2 regions of the Mesorhizobium sp. P160219 genome follow, and region 1 is predicted to be linked to the other one. Evidence: predicted binding sites of a transcription regulator. Region 1 holds the regulator's gene; the other holds the start of a gene.
The links. Region 1 encodes LexA, which represses DNA repair genes until DNA is damaged. Its sites were predicted from a motif close to TGTTCNNNNTGTGTTCNG; they were not measured.
Positions count from the first base shown of each region.

Region 1 (8,222 bases):
CACCGCGCCGACAGCCTATCGCGCCATGCTCAAGGCGATGGATGAAGGCGCTGACTTGTCCTCGCTGCGCGTCGCGGTTTCGGCGGGCGAGACGCTGCCGGCGCCTGTCTTCGAGGAATGGACACAGAAGACCGGCAAGCCGATCCTCGATGGGATCGGCGCCACCGAGATGCTGCATATCTTTATCTCCAACCGCTTCGACGACATGAAGCCGGCCTCCACCGGCAAACCCGTCGACGGCTATCAGGCACGCATCGTCGATGACGAGATGCGGGAGCTGCCGCGCGGCTCTACCGGCCGGCTGGCGGTGCGCGGCCCGACCGGCTGCCGCTACATGGCCGATGCCAGGCAAAAGGACTATGTCCGCGATGGCTGGAACCTCACCGGCGATACGTTCACGCAGGACGAGGATGGCTTCTTCCACTTCGCCGCGCGTTCCGACGACATGATCGTCAGCGCCGGCTACAACATCGCCGGCCCCGAGGTCGAAGCGGCGCTGCTCTCGCATCCCGACGTCGCCGAATGCGCGGTGACCGGCGCCGAGGACCGCGAGCGCGGCCAGATCGTCGAGGCGCATATCGTGCTTGTGCAAGGTGTTTCGCCGGACGCATTGACCGTCAAACGCCTGCAGGACCACGTCAAGGCAACGATCGCGCCCTACAAATATCCGCGTTCGGTGAAGTTCATCGACGCCTTGCCCAAAACCCAGACCGGCAAGATCCAGCGATTCCGGTTGCGCGCGGAGAAGAGCAATTGATTAAGCCGCACGATCCGGCGTCCGATGGCGCGCAGATGTCGTTCAAGGAGCGGATGTCCTACAGCGACTATCTGCAGCTGGACAAGGTGCTCGATGCGCAGGCGCCGCTGTCTTCGGCCCATGACGAGATGCTGTTCATCATCCAGCATCAGACATCGGAATTGTGGATGAAGCTCGCTTTGCACGAGATCGGCGCCGCGATCCGCTCAATCCGCGCCGACCGCCTCGAACCGAGCTTCAAGATGCTGTCTCGCGTCGCGCGCATCTTCGAGCAGCTCAACAATGCCTGGGACGTGCTGCGCACGATGACGCCAAGCGAATACACCGAGTTTCGCGACGCGCTCGGCCAATCCTCGGGCTTCCAGTCGTGGCAGTACCGCGCTATCGAGTTCATGGCCGGCAACCGCAACCTTGCCATGCTCGGGCCGCACAAGCACCGGCCCGACCTTACGGACAGGCTGGAAGCCATCCTGGCCACGCCGTCGCTCTATGACGAGGCGCTTCTGCTTTTGGCGCGCAATGGCTTCGACATCGGCGCCGACGCCAGTCGCACGGACTGGCGCGAGACGCGCGTCGAGAACGAAGAAGTGCTGGCTGCCTGGCAAACCGTCTACCGCGACCCGCAGCGCTACTGGATGCTCTACGAACTGGCCGAGAAGCTGGTCGACTTCGAGGATTATTTCCGCCGCTGGCGCTTCAACCACGTCACCACGGTCGAGCGCATCATCGGCTTGAAGCGCGGCACGGGCGGCACCTCAGGCGCCTCCTATCTGAAGAAGATGCTGGAGGTCGTGCTGTTTCCGGAGCTCTGGACGGTCCGCACCCGGCTCTAGAGCATTTCACCGTTTAACGTAAACGGCGAAATGCTCTAGCTCTTTGATTGACGCAATTTCGGACGGAAAACCGCTTCACACTTTTCCTGAAATTGCTCTAGTTTCTCACGTAACCGCGGTCTTCACCGCGAAGCGGGCGTCCTGCCAGGCGCCGGTGCGCAAAATATCCTCCAGCGCTTCGACCGCCTGCCAGACATCGCCATAACCGACATAGAGCGGCGTGAAGCCGAAACGGATGGTCGACGGCGCCCGAAAATCGCCGATCACGCCGCGCTCGATCAGCGCCCGCATCACCTGGTAGCCATGCGGGTGGAGGAACGACACCTGGCTGCCGCGCTGGCTGCCGTCGCGCGGGCTTTCGAGTTCAAGGCCGTAGGCGCCGCATCTGGCTTCGACGAGCTGGATAAACAGGTCGGTCAGTGCGATGCTTTTTCTGCGCACCGCCGCCATGTCGACGTCGTTCCAGATATCGAGCGCGCCCTTGAGCGCCCGCATCGACAGCACCGGCTGCGTTCCGCACAGGAAGCGGCGGATGCCGCTGCCGACGGCAAAGCCCTGCTCGAAGGCAAAGGGCCGCGCATGGCCCCACCAGCCGCTGAGCGGCTGCCTGATATCACCATGGTGGCGCTCGGCCGCGTAGATGAAGGCCGGCGAGCCCGGGCCGCCATTGAGGTATTTGTAGGTGCAGCCGACAGCGAAATCGGCATTGGCACGGTCGAGTTCGACCGGCAAGGCGCCGGCGGTGTGGCAGAGGTCCCAGATGATCAGCGCGCCGGCGTCATGTGCCTTGCGCGTCAGCGCCGCCATGTCGCGCAACTGGCCGGATTTGTAGTTTACGTGGTTGACCAGGATGACGGCAACGCTGTCGTCGATCAGCTCCTCGATTGCGGCCGCGTCGACGCCCTCCAGCCGCAGCCGCGTTCCCGGCCGGGTCGAGGCGACGCCTTCGGCCATGTAGAGGTCGGTCGGGAAACTGTCGCCCTCGGCAACGATGGCCGACCGAGCCGGCCGCATGCCGAGCGCGGCGTGCAGCAGCTTGTAGATGTTGATCGAGGTTGTGTCGCAGACCACCGTCTGCCCGTCAGCCGCGCCGATCAGTCGTCCGAGCTGATCTCCCAGTTCCACCGGCATGTTGAACCAGCCAGCGGTGTTCCAGGCGCGAATGAGGTCGTGCGCCCATTCCTGCGTGGCGGCCTGCTGCAATTCGCTGAAGACGGCTGGTGACGCGGCACCCAGCGAATTGCCGTCGAGATAAATTACGCCTTGCGGCAAGACAAAGCGTTCACGCATGGAGCGCAGCGGATCGGCGGCATCCATTGCTTCGATTGCAGCGAGATCGGGTGTCGTGCTCATGATCCGGCGCCCCTCCATGGACAAACGCGCGCGGCGGAGCCTGCCGCCCAAACATGCCGGCGATCTTGAGTGGTCGCCCTTGAACTGTCAAACATTATATATAATTCACCCATTGAAAGGCTTTGATATATAATGATCCGCCGAGCGTTTATGACTGATGGATCACGATGCTGGATGACGAGCAGACCTCGAAGACGGAAGTGGCCTATCGCCTGCTCAGGCGCGATATTCTTGCGACCCGGCTGGCGCCTGCCGCGCCGTTGAAGCTGAGCACGTTGCGCAACACCTACGGCATCGGCTGGACGCCGTTGCGCGAGGCGCTGTCGCGGCTGGAGGCGGAACGGCTTGTGACCGCCATCAGCAACCGCGGGTTTGCGGTCGCTCCCGTCTCTCGGGCGGAGCTCGAGGATCTGGCGCGTGCGCGGCTGGTGGTCGAACTGCCCCTGCTGGTGGAATCGATCGAGAAAGGCGACCGTGAGTGGGAAGACGCGGTCGTTGCCGCCCACTATCGTCTCTCACGGTGCGGGTCTGTTCTCGACGATCCATCGGATGATGCGGTCGACGCGTGGTACGAAAAACACGATGCCTTCCATGCGGCCCTGCTCAGTGCCGCGACATCCAGCTGGCTGCAGCAGTTCAATGCGACGATTTCCGACCAATTGCATCGCCATCACCGCTTTCTGGGTCTGGCCCCGACGCTGCGCGCCGCCGCCGGCCGCACGGATGGACACCGGAAGGCCGTGGCGGCCCTGCGCGACGCCGTGGCGATCGAACACCATACCGCCCTGATGGAAGCGGCCCTCGATCGCGACGTCGAACGTGCGAAAACTCTGATGACCGCTCACATCGGCTACACGCTGCAGGTCTATGCCCAGAGCGAACCCGGCGCGGATGCTGCGCAGCCCCGTCCGAAAAGGAAGCGGCGATCGTAGCCGACGACGCAGGGCACTTTGTCTTCGTTTCACCCCGTTGCTGGCAACTGGGCGCAGGCGGCGCTCGCAGCGCCGAACGTTACGCTGAACAAAACGTCAACACATTCATTAAACTTTAAAAGGTTGCGGAACACAACTGGAACAGATAGTGTTTGTTCTGGGTTTGTTTTTTCTGATTCTGGTTTCAGAACCCTTGGGGGCCGCGATGCTGACGCGCAAACAACATGAGCTTCTGATGTTCATCCATGAACGCCTGAAGGAGAGCGGAATCCCGCCGTCCTTCGACGAGATGAAGGAAGCGCTCGACCTCGCCTCCAAGTCCGGCATCCACCGCCTGATCACGGCGCTTGAGGAGCGCGGTTTCATTCGCCGGCTGCCGAACCGGGCGCGCGCGCTGGAAGTGCTGCGGCTGCCCGACTCGATCGCACCAGGCCTCAATGCGGCGAGGAAGTTTTCGCCGAGCGTCATTCAGGGCAGTCTTGGTCAAACCGGCCAAGGGCAAGGCGGCCAAGGACAAGGCGCGTTGGGCCAAGGCGGTCTCGGCCGCCAGATCAAGCCGGGCTCGCCGTCGCGTTCGATGTCGGCCGGCAATGACGATGCCGTTTCCGCGATTTCAATCCCGGTTATGGGACGCATCGCCGCCGGCGTGCCGATCGACGCCATCCAGCATCAGACCCATTCGATCTCGGTGCCGCCCGATATGATCATGGGCGGCGAACACTACGCGCTCGAGGTCAAGGGCGATTCGATGATCGAGGCCGGCATTTTCGATGGCGACACGGTCATCATCCGCAATGCCGACACAGCCAGCCCCGGCGAGATCGTGGTGGCGTTGGTCGACGATGAGGAAGCGACCCTGAAACGCTTCCGCCGCAAGGGCGCCTCGATCGCCCTGGAAGCCGCCAACCCGGCCTACGAGACCCGCATTTTTGGACCGGACAGGGTGAAGGTGCAGGGCAAGCTTGTCGGATTGATCCGGCGCTACTGAGCCGGCTTGGGTTTGTACTTTTCACGCTGGTTGTAAGGCGGCAGGCCGCGCGCTTCGCGGGAGAAGCGGCGTTGCTCGTGCCAGGGGCGATACGGCTTGTCGACGGCGAAGCGGATGGTTGGCGCTGCAGCTGCCGATTGCGGATCGAAGAAGACGGCGGCGCTGCCGTCGCGGGCCAGCTGTTTCTTCGTCACGACCAGCACCAGCGGGTCGCGGCACGGATTGTAGGCGGTGGCGTCATCGATGACGATCAGGCTCGCGAAGGCACAGGCCGGCCGCGCCGTCTTGCGGTCTTTCGCAAGCGCTACAATGGCTCCGGAAGGGTGCCGGGCGATACAGAGATCGCCGGTGCAATAGAAGGGCGAGCCGGGCGGCAGATCGAGCGGATCGAGATCGAACCGCGTATCTGTTGACTCGAAAATCTCAGGTGGGATAATGGTTTCGGCCCGCAGCGCCCGTTTCCAATTGTCCGTGGTGAATTCGTTGGAGCGTTCGCGGTTGAGGGCGAGTTCGCCGCCACCGATCGGCATGGCCACCAGATGCGCATCCTCGGATATGAGCACGTCGGGCGTAAGCACCTGCGGCACCGTCAACAGGCCGGCCAGCGCGAAAGGCACGGCCGCCAACCTGAGCCAGGTGGTGGCCATGGTGGCGATGACGAGGGCGACCGCCACCAACAGCACCGAGCGGATGGAGATCAGCCCGACGGCGTCGACCGGCGAGCGCTCGGAAATCCAGGCCGATATAGCGATCATCGCCATCAGACCCTTGCCCATCACATAGAGGAACGGCCCGTCGGCGCCGAACGGCATCGCCAGTGCGCTGAGCACGGCAAAAGGCATGACGATCAACGAAACAATCGGCATCACGGCCAGATTGGCGATCAGGCTGAGCGGCGACACACGCTGAAAATGCCAGATGGCGAACAGCAAGGTTGCACTGCCGGCGATGATCGAGGTCATGGCGAGGCCGCCCATGGCCAGCGCGAATTTTCGCGACAGGAAGCCGACGAAGGAGCGCTTTGCCGGCGGCGTTCTCACCTTGTCGGCGCGGTAATCGGCCCAGCCGGCATAGGCGCCGACAAGGGCGGCGGTGGCAGCAAACGACATCTGGAAGCTGGGACCGACCACCTCGTGCGGCGACACCAGGATGACGGCAATGGCGGAGATCGCCAGATTGCGCATGGTGAGTGCGGCGCGATCAAACAGCACGGCGACAAGCATGACCGCCAGCATGATGAAGCTGCGCTCGGCGGCAACCACGACGCCTGAAATGACGAGATAGGCGGCGATGGAGACGAGTGCTGCCACTGCTGCATATTTCTTGACTGGGCGGCGCGAAGAGAAATCGGGAAACAGCGCAAAGGCGCCACGCAGCAACGCCATGATGGTGCCGGCAACCAGCGCCATGTGCAGGCCGGAGATGGAGATGATGTGGTAGATGCCGGTGCGCCGCATCGCTTCGTTGACCTCGTCCGGGATGCCGGCGCGCACCCCGACAATCAACGCCGCGGCAATCTCGCCTTCGGCGCCGCCGATTTTGCCCCTGATATGGTCGGCAATGTTTTCGCGCGCGTTCTCGATTGCCGAGGAGAGCCGCGCGGTCAGCGGCGGCGGTCCCTGCGTAGCAATGGTTTTCGGATTGCCGAGAAAGAAGCCGCTGCCGCCGATACCGGTGAAATAGCTGTCGAAGGAGAAATCGTAGCTCTCCGGCCGCACCGGACCGGTCGGCGGCAACAGCCTGGCATAGCCGGTGATCAGGGAGCCGGCGGTCATATCGGCGGGAACGGTCCGCGCCGAGAGCCTGACCCGCTCCGGGGCGTAGCGCAGCTCGGGGTAAGCGGTCGAAACCACATCGAGCGTCAGCCTGATGCGGCCGCTTTCCATCTGTTCGAGACTGACGACGCGGCCGGTCAGCCGTGTCTGAATCTCGGAGCCGAGCATCTGCGTTCCGGCGCGCCAAGTCTCGACTTTGGCGGCGACGACGCCGAGCGCGCACAGCATCGCGGCCATGCAGAACAGATGCGTCCTCGGCCGCGATCGCGTGGCGACAGCGCAACATGTCGCCAGCACCACAATGGCGATTGGCTGCGCAAAGCCCGGCTCGCCGGCCAGCGAGAAGTAGACGATGACGCCGGCTGCCAGGAAAACCGGGACCAGCAGGAAGGCGACGCCCCGGTCGAGCTCCGTGTTGGCGGCCACGGCAAGGCTGCGGCGGAGCGCGGGCCATGACGGGCGGCGAAGCCGTCTGCGCAGTCGGGCGATAGATCCGGGCGCTGTGACTTGCGCCGGCAAGGCGTGACCGGGCAGCGCGGGCGCTATGCCGGGATGCGGCTCAGGCAGCGCGAGGGGCAGCGGCTCGGCATAGGGACTATCGGCAAACAGCGAGCGTTCGCTGACGCTTGCCTCGCCGCCTTCGCCTTCCTTCGTGCCCCGGCCACGTCCAGCCATCGGGTCTGCCCCTTGCGCCCCAGACCTCCTATGCTACATGAACGCGCAAAGTGCGAAAGTCCGTGCGGTCGCGTCCACCGCGCCGGAATTGACGATCACTCGCCAAGGACGCTCAATCCTCAATCATATCCCGGCCCTCCGCCCTCAGGCGAGCAAGCCCATCGTGCATTGCCTTCAATTGTTCCGGTGTATGACCCTGCCATTCAGCGAGCTCCCCCAGGATGAGCAACGGATCACGGGAGCGGTAGGATTTCGTCGGATTACCGGGAAATTTTTTATCGGTCAGGTTAGGGTCATCCATAAAAAACCCCGTCGGCTTTACGATGTAAATCCTTTGACGACCGTCACCCGTTGCAAGCTCTGCTCCCCAGATGGCGGCTTCCAGTGTCTGGGTGAAATAGATCCATGACAGTGGTTTACCTCTGAAATTGGAAGGGTGGCCGACGCTCAGCAGATCCCCGGGTTTCAAATCCGCCCGGGTACCATGGTAGAACGGATCACCCTCCGTATGGTCGGCGTTTCTGGTCATCGGTAGTCCTTCTTTCAATCATTCCTCCTTCGTGGCGAGGCCGGACCGCACACAGTTGCGGTGTTCACGATAATGATTGCAGAAAGGTCAATATGCGTGACCAAGCCAACGCTGTCACGGCGGCGTTGTGTCGGGCAGTGCCGCATCCGTGAAGAAATGTCCGCTCGTCAGAGGGGGCTACCACCGTCGCAGCGATGTTCCAGGCACTGTGACGGGCGCTGCAGCCGAATGAAACCCAGACATTGACGCTGCTGCCAAATGAGGTTGCGCGGAGGTGCGAACAGATTTTTGTGCTACAAGGCTCCACCGCCAGTTGACGCAACCGATAATTGCCGACGTGCCCCCGGCCTCATCCAGCCATCGGGTCTGCCCCTTGCGCC
Region 1 is NZ_JBYNWG010000001.1:4,349,821-4,358,042, reverse strand. It holds gene AC3EMP_RS21100 (AMP-binding protein) at 1-757, shown strand, start outside; gene kynA (tryptophan 2,3-dioxygenase) at 754-1,590, shown strand; gene kynU (kynureninase) at 1,696-2,943, opposite strand; gene AC3EMP_RS21085 (GntR family transcriptional regulator) at 3,111-3,875, shown strand; gene lexA (transcriptional repressor LexA) at 4,081-4,863, shown strand; gene AC3EMP_RS21075 (ComEC/Rec2 family competence protein) at 4,857-7,313, opposite strand; gene arr (NAD(+)--rifampin ADP-ribosyltransferase) at 7,426-7,842, opposite strand.

Region 2 (8,222 bases), 3.4 Mb from region 1:
AAGCCTATCGCGAGCAAAGCGGCGTCTGCCGCGACTTTGCCCACCTTGCGGTCACCTTCTGCCGTGCGCTCAATATCCCGACCCGCTACTGCACCGGCTACATCAGCGACATCGGCCTGCCCAAACCTTGGGCGAGCATGGATTTCGCAGCCTGGATGGAGGTCTATCTCGGCGGCCGCTGGCATGTCTTCGATCCACGCAACAATTCGCCGCGCATCGGCCGCATCCTGATCGCGTCGGGCCGCGACGCCGCCGACGTGCCGCTCACCCACATCTTCGGACCGGGCACGCTGGCTGGTTTCAAGGTGTGGACGGACGAGATCATCGAATAGGGGCGTCTTTCCGCAAGCTGCCTACAAGACCCTGAACGACCGGGCGATTCGTGCGTTGTGATGCCTGTGGAGCTCGGCGGCAGGGGCGTTACATCAGGTTCCTTGGAGGGACAGCATGGCAGCACATGGCGGGTCGAAGACGGTCATCTACGCGGCGCTCGCCGGTAATCTCGCTATTGCTGTGACCAAATTCGTCGCCGCCTTCTTCACCGGCAGCTCGGCGATGCTGTCGGAAGGCGTGCACTCGCTGGTGGATACCGGCAATGGCGGGCTGCTGCTCTACGGCATGCACCGCGCCGCCCGCCCGCCGGACCGCACGCATCCGCTCGGCCATGGCCGCGAGCTGTATTTCTGGAGCTTCATTGTCGCCTTGCTCGTATTCGCGCTCGGCGCCGGCGTATCCTTCTATGAAGGCGTCGTCCACATCATGGCGCCTGAGCCGGTCGCCAATCCCAAAATCAACTATATCGTGCTGGGCCTCTCAATGCTGTTCGAGGGCAGCTCCTGGTACGTGGCGCTGAAGGAGTTCCGCCAGCAGAAGGGCAAGCAAGGCTGGCTGCAGGCCGTGCAATCGAGCAAGGATCCGAGCGTCTACACGATCCTGTTCGAGGACAGCGCCGCCCTGCTCGGTCTGTTCGTCGCCTTCGCCGGCATATTGGCGGCCGAACTCCTCGACATGCCCGAACTCGACGGCGTCGCCTCGATCGGCATCGCGATGATCCTCGGCGCCACCGCCATCTTTCTGGCGCGCGAAAGCAAGGGATTGCTCATCGGTGAGCCGGCCTCGCCGGAAGTGCAGGCCAAGGTGCTGACCATCGCCCAGCAGGATCCGGCAGTGCAGCGGGCCAACGGCGTTCTCACCGTCCATCTCGGCCCTCGACAGATCGTCGCTGGGCTGAGCATCGAATTCGAGGACCATCTGACGGCGCCTGAGATCGAAGCCTGTGTCGAGCGCATCGAGGCGCTCTTGAAAAAAGAAATGCCGGAGATCACCAGGCTGTTCGTCAAGCCGCAGACGACCGGAACCTGGGAGCACCGGCGCAAGCAGGTCGAGGCGGCGTCGGACTAGTTCTGGACCAGCAGTCCACCGTTGGCCCCATCGCCTGGTCCCGCTAAGATCACTCGACGGAATTCGGAGAATCAACCATGAAAATCGATGGTGGGTGTCATTGCGGCGCCATAACTTATGAAGCAGAGGTCGACCCGGAAAAGACCTCTATCTGTCATTGCACCGACTGCCAGCAACTGACCGGCACCGCCTTTCGTGTCACTGTTCCCGCGCCTGAGGATCATTATAGGATCACCAAGGGAACACCGAAGGTTTATATCAAGACGGGATCGAGCGGCGCCAAGCGTGCCCAGGCGTTCTGCGGCGACTGCGGTTCGCATCTTTACGCAACGTCGGTTGGCGACGGGCCGAAGGTCTATGGGATCAGGGCGGGGACCGCGCGGCAACGCGAGGATCTCGTTCCGACCCAACAGAAATGGCACCGATCGGCCCTGCACTGGCTTCCGGAATTCGAGGGCGTAAGCATCGTAGAGGCGCAGTAGCACCTGCCTCCCGGTTAAACGCGGCCCAAACCAGCCAATAATGTGCTAGGCTAGCCATCAAACGGATGGCGGGGGATAGCAATGTCGGAAACGGACAAAGTGTTTGCCGGCTCGATTCCGGAAAACTACGACCGCTACATGGTGCCGCTGATCTTCGAGCCGTTCGCCGCGGATTTGGCACGACGGGCAGCGTCCTTGTCGCCCGGCGCCGTCCTGGAAGTCGCCGCCGGCACCGGCGTTGTCACCCGCGCATTGGCTCCAAAACTGTCTCCCGGCGCAAGCTATGTCGTGACCGACCTCAACCAGCCTATGCTCGACTACGCGGCCTCGCGACAAGCTCCCGACAGTCGTATACAATGGCGTCAGGCGGATGCTCTGGCGCTGCCGTTCGAAGATGCGGCTTTCGATCTCGTTTGCTGTCAGTTCGGCGCGATGTTCTTTCCCGACCGAGCCGCCGGCTATCGCGAAGCAAAGCGGGTCCTGAAGACCGGCGGCCATTTCCTGTTCAACGTGTGGGATCGCATTGAAGAGAATGTATTCGCCAATGATGTGACGAATGCTCTTGCGGAGATTTTTCCGAACGATCCGCCCCGCTTTCTCGCCCGCACGCCGCACGGCTACAATGACACTGCATTGATCCGCGGCGAGTTGGAAGCCGCAGGTTTCTCCCGTGTGGTGATCGACACGAGGGCCGAACAAAGCCGTGCCTCCTCGCCGCGCCTTCCGGCGGTTGCCTATTGCCAGGGAACTCCGCTTCGCAACGAAATCGAGGCCAGAGGAAAACTGGAAGCCGCAACCGATCACGCCGCGTCCGTGATTGCAGCCAGACACGGCAGCGGCGAGGTTGCGGCCAAGATCCAGGCGCACGTGATGGTGGCTACGGTCTAATGCATGTTGCCCAGAAGTGAGCCGCGGTTCTGGGACAACGACATTCATCAAAACAAAGACTTAAAGCGCGTCGTATGAATCCGTTTCAGCGCGACGCACTTTAATCGTCGCCTTCGACGACACGTAGCCTGAGCTGCCCCGTCTTGGAATCCGCCACCCGCACCCCGGCTTCGGCCTTGGCGGGTCCGCCACCGCGCACTTCGGCTTCGTTTTCGCCAAACTCCAGCGCTTCGATCTTTTGGCCGCGCTTGGTCACCTTCGACGTCGACACCAGTATCTCGTCGATATCCTTGGCCGACTGGCCAAAATGCGTCTGCAACCGGCGCACGCGTTCGTCGACGCGCGCGACGTCCTCCATCAGCCGGATCACCTCGCCCTGGATCAGATGCGCCTGTTCGCGCATGCGGGCGTCCTTGAGGATGGCCTGGATGACCTGGATCGACAGCATCAAAAGCGACGGCGAGACGATGATGACACGCGCCCGGTGCGCCTTCTGGACCACGGCGTCGAAATTCTCGTGGATTTCGGCGAACACCGATTCGGACGGCACGAACATGAAGGCGGTGTCCTGCGTCTCGCCCTGGATCAGGTATTTTTCCGAGATATCGCGGACGTGAATTTCGATGTCGCGGCGGAAAGCCTGGGCCGCGATCTTCTGTTGTTCGGCGCCATCGGCGGCGCGGATGGCGTTCCAGGCTTCCAGCGGAAACTTGGCGTCGATGGCAAGCTGCGGCGCACCGTTCGGCATCCTGACCAGGCAGTCGGGACGGCTGCCGTTTGACAGCGTTGCCTGGAACTCGTAGGCGCCCATCGGAAGGCCGTCGGCGACGATCGCCTCCATGCGCGACTGGCCGAAGGCGCCGCGCGTCTGCTTGTTGGACAGGATCGCCTGCAATTGCACGACCTGGCCGGCCAGCGACTGAATGTTGCCTTGCGCGGTGTCGATGACCGCCAGCCGTTCCTGCAGTTTGGCGAGGCTCTCTTGCGTCGATTTGGTCTGTTCGGTCATGGTTTGGCCGAGTCGGCCGGTCATGGCGTCGAGGCACTGGCCGATCGACTGGTTGAGTTCGGCCTGCCTTGCGCCGAACACGTCGGCGATGGCGCCCATGCGGCCCTGCATCTCGGCCTGGCTTTGCAAAATGCCGGCCATCCGCGCCTCGGCGTCGCGGGCGTGGTCGGCGGCTTCCGCCGCGGCGATGGTGCGCGCCTTGGCCGATCGCCACAGCGCCACGACAAGCGCCAGGAACAGGCCGAGAAACACCAGCGCGCCGATGGCCAGTGCATGGCCGAGCGTGATCGTCGTCGCGCCAAGCCGGGCAACGGGTTCGGAAAGGATGGTGCTCAGGTCGTTCATCCCGCCAGCATAGCCAATTCGCAGACCTGGCACAGATCAAAACGTGAACGAGACCGATTCGCACCGGTTGACGCTTCTCCTGCGACGTTTTAGGTGAGGCGCCATGTCGATCAAGCCGCTCATCATCCTTCCCGATCCTATCCTGCGCCAGGTTTCCAAACCGGTCGAACGCGTCGACGCGCCTTTGCGCAAACTGACCGACGACATGCTGGCGACGATGTATGATGCGCCGGGCATCGGCTTGGCCGCAATCCAGATTGGCGAGCCGCTGCGCATGCTGGTCATCGACCTCGCCAAGGAAGACGAGCCGCCGGCGCCGCATGTCTTCATCAATCCCGAAATCCTCGAAAGCGCCGACGCTCGCTCCGTCTACGAGGAAGGCTGCCTGTCGATCCCGGACTATTACGCCGAGGTCGAGCGTCCCGCCTCGGTGCGCGTGAAATATCTCGACCGCGACGGCAAGCTGCAGGAGATCGAGGCCGAAGGCCTGATGGCGACCTGCCTGCAGCACGAGATCGACCATCTCAACGGTGTGCTGTTCATCGACCACATCTCGAAGCTGAAGCGCGACATGGTGGTCAAGAAGTTCAAGAAGCTCGCCAAGGACAAGGCGCCGGGCAAGCTGGTGGGATAGGGAAGATGCCGCTTCGCGTCATCTTCATGGGCACGCCGGAGTTTTCGGTGCCGGTGCTGCGCGCGATTGCCGAGGCCGGGCACGAGATAGCAGCCGTCTACACCCAGCCGCCGCGCGCCGCGGGCCGCCGCGGGCTGGAGCTGACACCGTCGCCGGTGCAGCGCGAGGCTGAGCGGCTGGGCATCGAAGTGCGCACGTCGCTGTCGCTGAAGGGCGAGGCCGAGCAAGCTGCTTTCCAGGCGTTGCGTGCCGATGTCGCGGTCGTCGTCGCGTATGGTTTGCTGTTGCCGAAGGCTATTCTGGAGGCTCCGCGCCTCGGCTGCCTCAACGGCCACGCCTCGCTTTTGCCGCGTTGGCGTGGTGCAGCTCCCATCCAGCGCGCCATTATGGCCGGCGACGTCGAGACCGGCATGATGGTGATGCGCATGGAAGAGGGCCTGGACACCGGTCCGGTGGCACTGGTTGAAAAATGCGCCATAGAGCCCGATATGACGGCCGGCGATCTGCACGACCGCTTGATGAATATTGCTGCCACGCTGATGGTGGAAGCGCTGTCCCGATTGGAGACAAATACCCTGGCATCGACTTTGCAGGCGGCTGACGGGGTGACCTACGCCAGGAAAATCGATAAGTCGGAGACACGTGTGGACTGGACGCGCCCGGCTGCGGAGGTCCACAATCACATTCGCGGGCTGTCGCCATTCCCCGGCGCCTGGTGCGAGGCCGACATCGGCGGCCGCACGGAACGGCTGAAACTGCTTCGCTCGACGCTTTCTGAAGGTACGCTTTCTGAAAGCATGGGCGAGTCGGGAGGAATTCTCGATGACCGGCTGACGGTCGCCTGCGGGTCGGGCGCGGTCAGGCTGGTCGAAGTTCAACGGGCGGGCGGAAAGCCTGCTGCCGCGAAGGAGTTTCTGCGCGGGGCCAAGATCGAAAAAGGAATGAAGTTCTCATGAGCATGATGTCGATACGCGGCGCGACGCCGCGGGACCGCGAGGCCATACGCCTGGTCGAGGAACACGCATTCGGCCAGCAGGCGGAGGCCGGGCTGGTCGACGCTCTGGTCACCGGCGGCGACGCCGTTGTCGAACTGGTGGCGGAAGAAGACGGCCAGGTGGTCGGCCACATCCTGTTTTCCAGGCTGTTCGTTAGGAACGGCGGCAAGCAGTTTGCAGCCGTGGCGCTGGCGCCGTTGGCGGTGGAACCTTCGTTCCACGGCTCGGGCATTGGCGGTGCGCTGATCCGCGAGGCGCATATCCGCCTCAGGGATGCCGGCGAGACGCTCGCCGTTGTGTTGGGCGATCCGGCCTATTACGGCCGCTTCGGCTACAATCATGCGCGGGCCGAAGAGTTCGAGAGCGAATATCAGGGCGAAGCGCTGCAGGCGCTGGCCTGGGGTGACGCACCCGAAAAAGGCAAACTGGTCTACGCCCAGGCCTTTACCGCACTCGCCGCCTGAACGAAGGGTGTATGCCGCGTTTTCGTCTCGATATCGAATATGACGGCAGCCTCTTCGCCGGCTGGCAACACCAGGCGGATCAGCCTTCGGTGCAGCAGGCGATAGAGCAGGCGATCGAGAAATTTTGCGGTGAGGCGGTGCGGATACGCGCCGCCGGCCGCACCGACGCCGGCGTGCATGCGACCGCCCAGGTGGCGCATGTCGACCTCGCCAAGGCATGGCCAAACGACAAGGTGCGCGACGCCGTCAACGCGCACCTGCAGGCGGCAGGCGCGCGCATCGCCATCCTGCAGGCCACGGTTGTCCCCAATGAGTTCGACGCCCGTTTCTCGGCCACCGGACGGCACTATCTCTACCGCATCCTCAACCGGCGCGCGCCTGCAGCGATGGAAAAGGGCAAGGTCTGGTGGGTGCCGAAGCGGCTCGATGCGGACGCCATGCACGAAGCGGCGAAAGTCCTGCTCGGCCGACATGACTTTACCACCTTCCGCTCGACGCAATGCCAAGCCAACAGTCCGGTGCGGACGCTGGAGCGGCTCGATGTAAGCCGCCAGGGCGACCTGATCGAAGTCAGGGCCTCGGCGCGCTCTTTCCTGCACAACCAGGTGCGCTCCATGGTCGGTTCGCTGAAACGCGTCGGCGACGGCGGCTGGACCGCCGCCGACCTCAAGGCAGCGCTCGCGGCGCAAGACCGCGCCGCCTGCGGCCAGGTGGCGCCGCCCGACGGGCTTTTTCTCGTCGGTGTAGACTATCCGGAAAAGTTCTAAGCCGGAGCGGCGGTCGGCACAGTGATGCCGAGCAGCGCCACCAGGCCGAACAAGACGGCCAGAGACACCACCAACATGCCTGCGAACACGGCGCTGCCGACAGCCGCGCCCTTGCCGATCGCGGCGTTGGTCATCCGCCAGGAGAGTACCAGCGACAGCACCACCAGAACCAGCCACACCAATTCGGCAACCGGGTTGCCAGACGGCAGGAAAAGCCTGATCAGCGCTGAAGGCAGCAGCATCCAGGCAGTGATCGCCGACGCCCAGTTGCTGGCGACGACATAGTGGACGAAGCGGTCGCCGATGCCGGCGCGCGATGCGACCAGGGCAAGCACAACCAGGGGCAGCAGCCACGAGCCGAGGTCGACGGTCGCCAGGCGAATCAACATGCCCAGCCGGCCGGCGAACGCATTGGGATCGCCGATCTCGTTGGCCGTGCCGACCCAGCCGACGATCATCGCCGGCGCGGCGACGACGATGGCGAAGAAGGAATTCCAGAAGCCGTCCGCCGAAAGGTCGAGCAGCCGCAAGCCGTCGGCCTTTCCGAGCATCAGCCGCCAGGCGCCGTTAAGCGATGAAGAGGTCTCATCAACCGAAAGCATGATCAGCCCTGCTCGAACCAGTCATCGATGAAGCGCTGGTAGATTTGGGTCAGCGTCTCGAGGTCGGCCAGTGCGACGCGCTCGTCGACCATGTGCATGGTCTTGCCGACGAGGCCGAACTCGACCACCGGGCAATAGTCCTTGATGAAACGCGCATCCGAGGTTCCGCCCGAGGTGGACAGCGCCGGCTCCTTGCCGACTGTCGCCTTGATCGACCCGCGCAGCGTCTCGATCAGCTTGTCGTCGCGCGTCAGGAAGACATGGCTCGGCCGGTCGCGCCAGATCAGCTCGTAGTCGACCGGCGTCTTGCCGGTCCGGTATTTCTTGCGCTTCGCCGCCTGGTCGAGGCGGTTATGGATCTCGGCCTGCACCGTCTCGGCAGTCCATGTGTCGTTGAAGCGGATGTTGAAGGTGGCTGTCGCCTTGGCCGGAATAACATTGGTCGCCGGGTTGCCGACATCGATCGAGGTCACTTCCAGATTGGTCGGCTGAAAATCCTTCGTGCCCTTGTCGAAGACGGGCGACAGCAAGGCGTCGACCAGGCTGATCAGGCCGCGCACCGGATTGTCGGCGAGCAATGGATAGGCGACATGGCCCTGGCGGCCGTTGACCGTGACACTGCCCGACATCGAGCC
Region 2 is NZ_JBYNWG010000001.1:918,099-926,320, forward strand. It holds gene AC3EMP_RS04610 (transglutaminase-like domain-containing protein) at 1-332, shown strand, start outside; gene AC3EMP_RS04615 (cation diffusion facilitator family transporter) at 448-1,401, shown strand; gene AC3EMP_RS04620 (GFA family protein) at 1,479-1,883, shown strand; gene AC3EMP_RS04625 (class I SAM-dependent methyltransferase) at 1,965-2,771, shown strand; gene AC3EMP_RS04630 (DNA recombination protein RmuC) at 2,872-4,125, opposite strand; gene def (peptide deformylase) at 4,229-4,759, shown strand; gene fmt (methionyl-tRNA formyltransferase) at 4,765-5,715, shown strand; gene AC3EMP_RS04645 (GNAT family N-acetyltransferase) at 5,712-6,218, shown strand; gene truA (tRNA pseudouridine(38-40) synthase TruA) at 6,230-6,985, shown strand; gene AC3EMP_RS04655 (hypothetical protein) at 6,982-7,587, opposite strand; gene dapE (succinyl-diaminopimelate desuccinylase) at 7,590-8,222, opposite strand, start outside.
Region 2: a site for LexA is predicted at 4,158-4,175, ahead of AC3EMP_RS04630 (DNA recombination protein RmuC). Genes of this name have one in related genera too.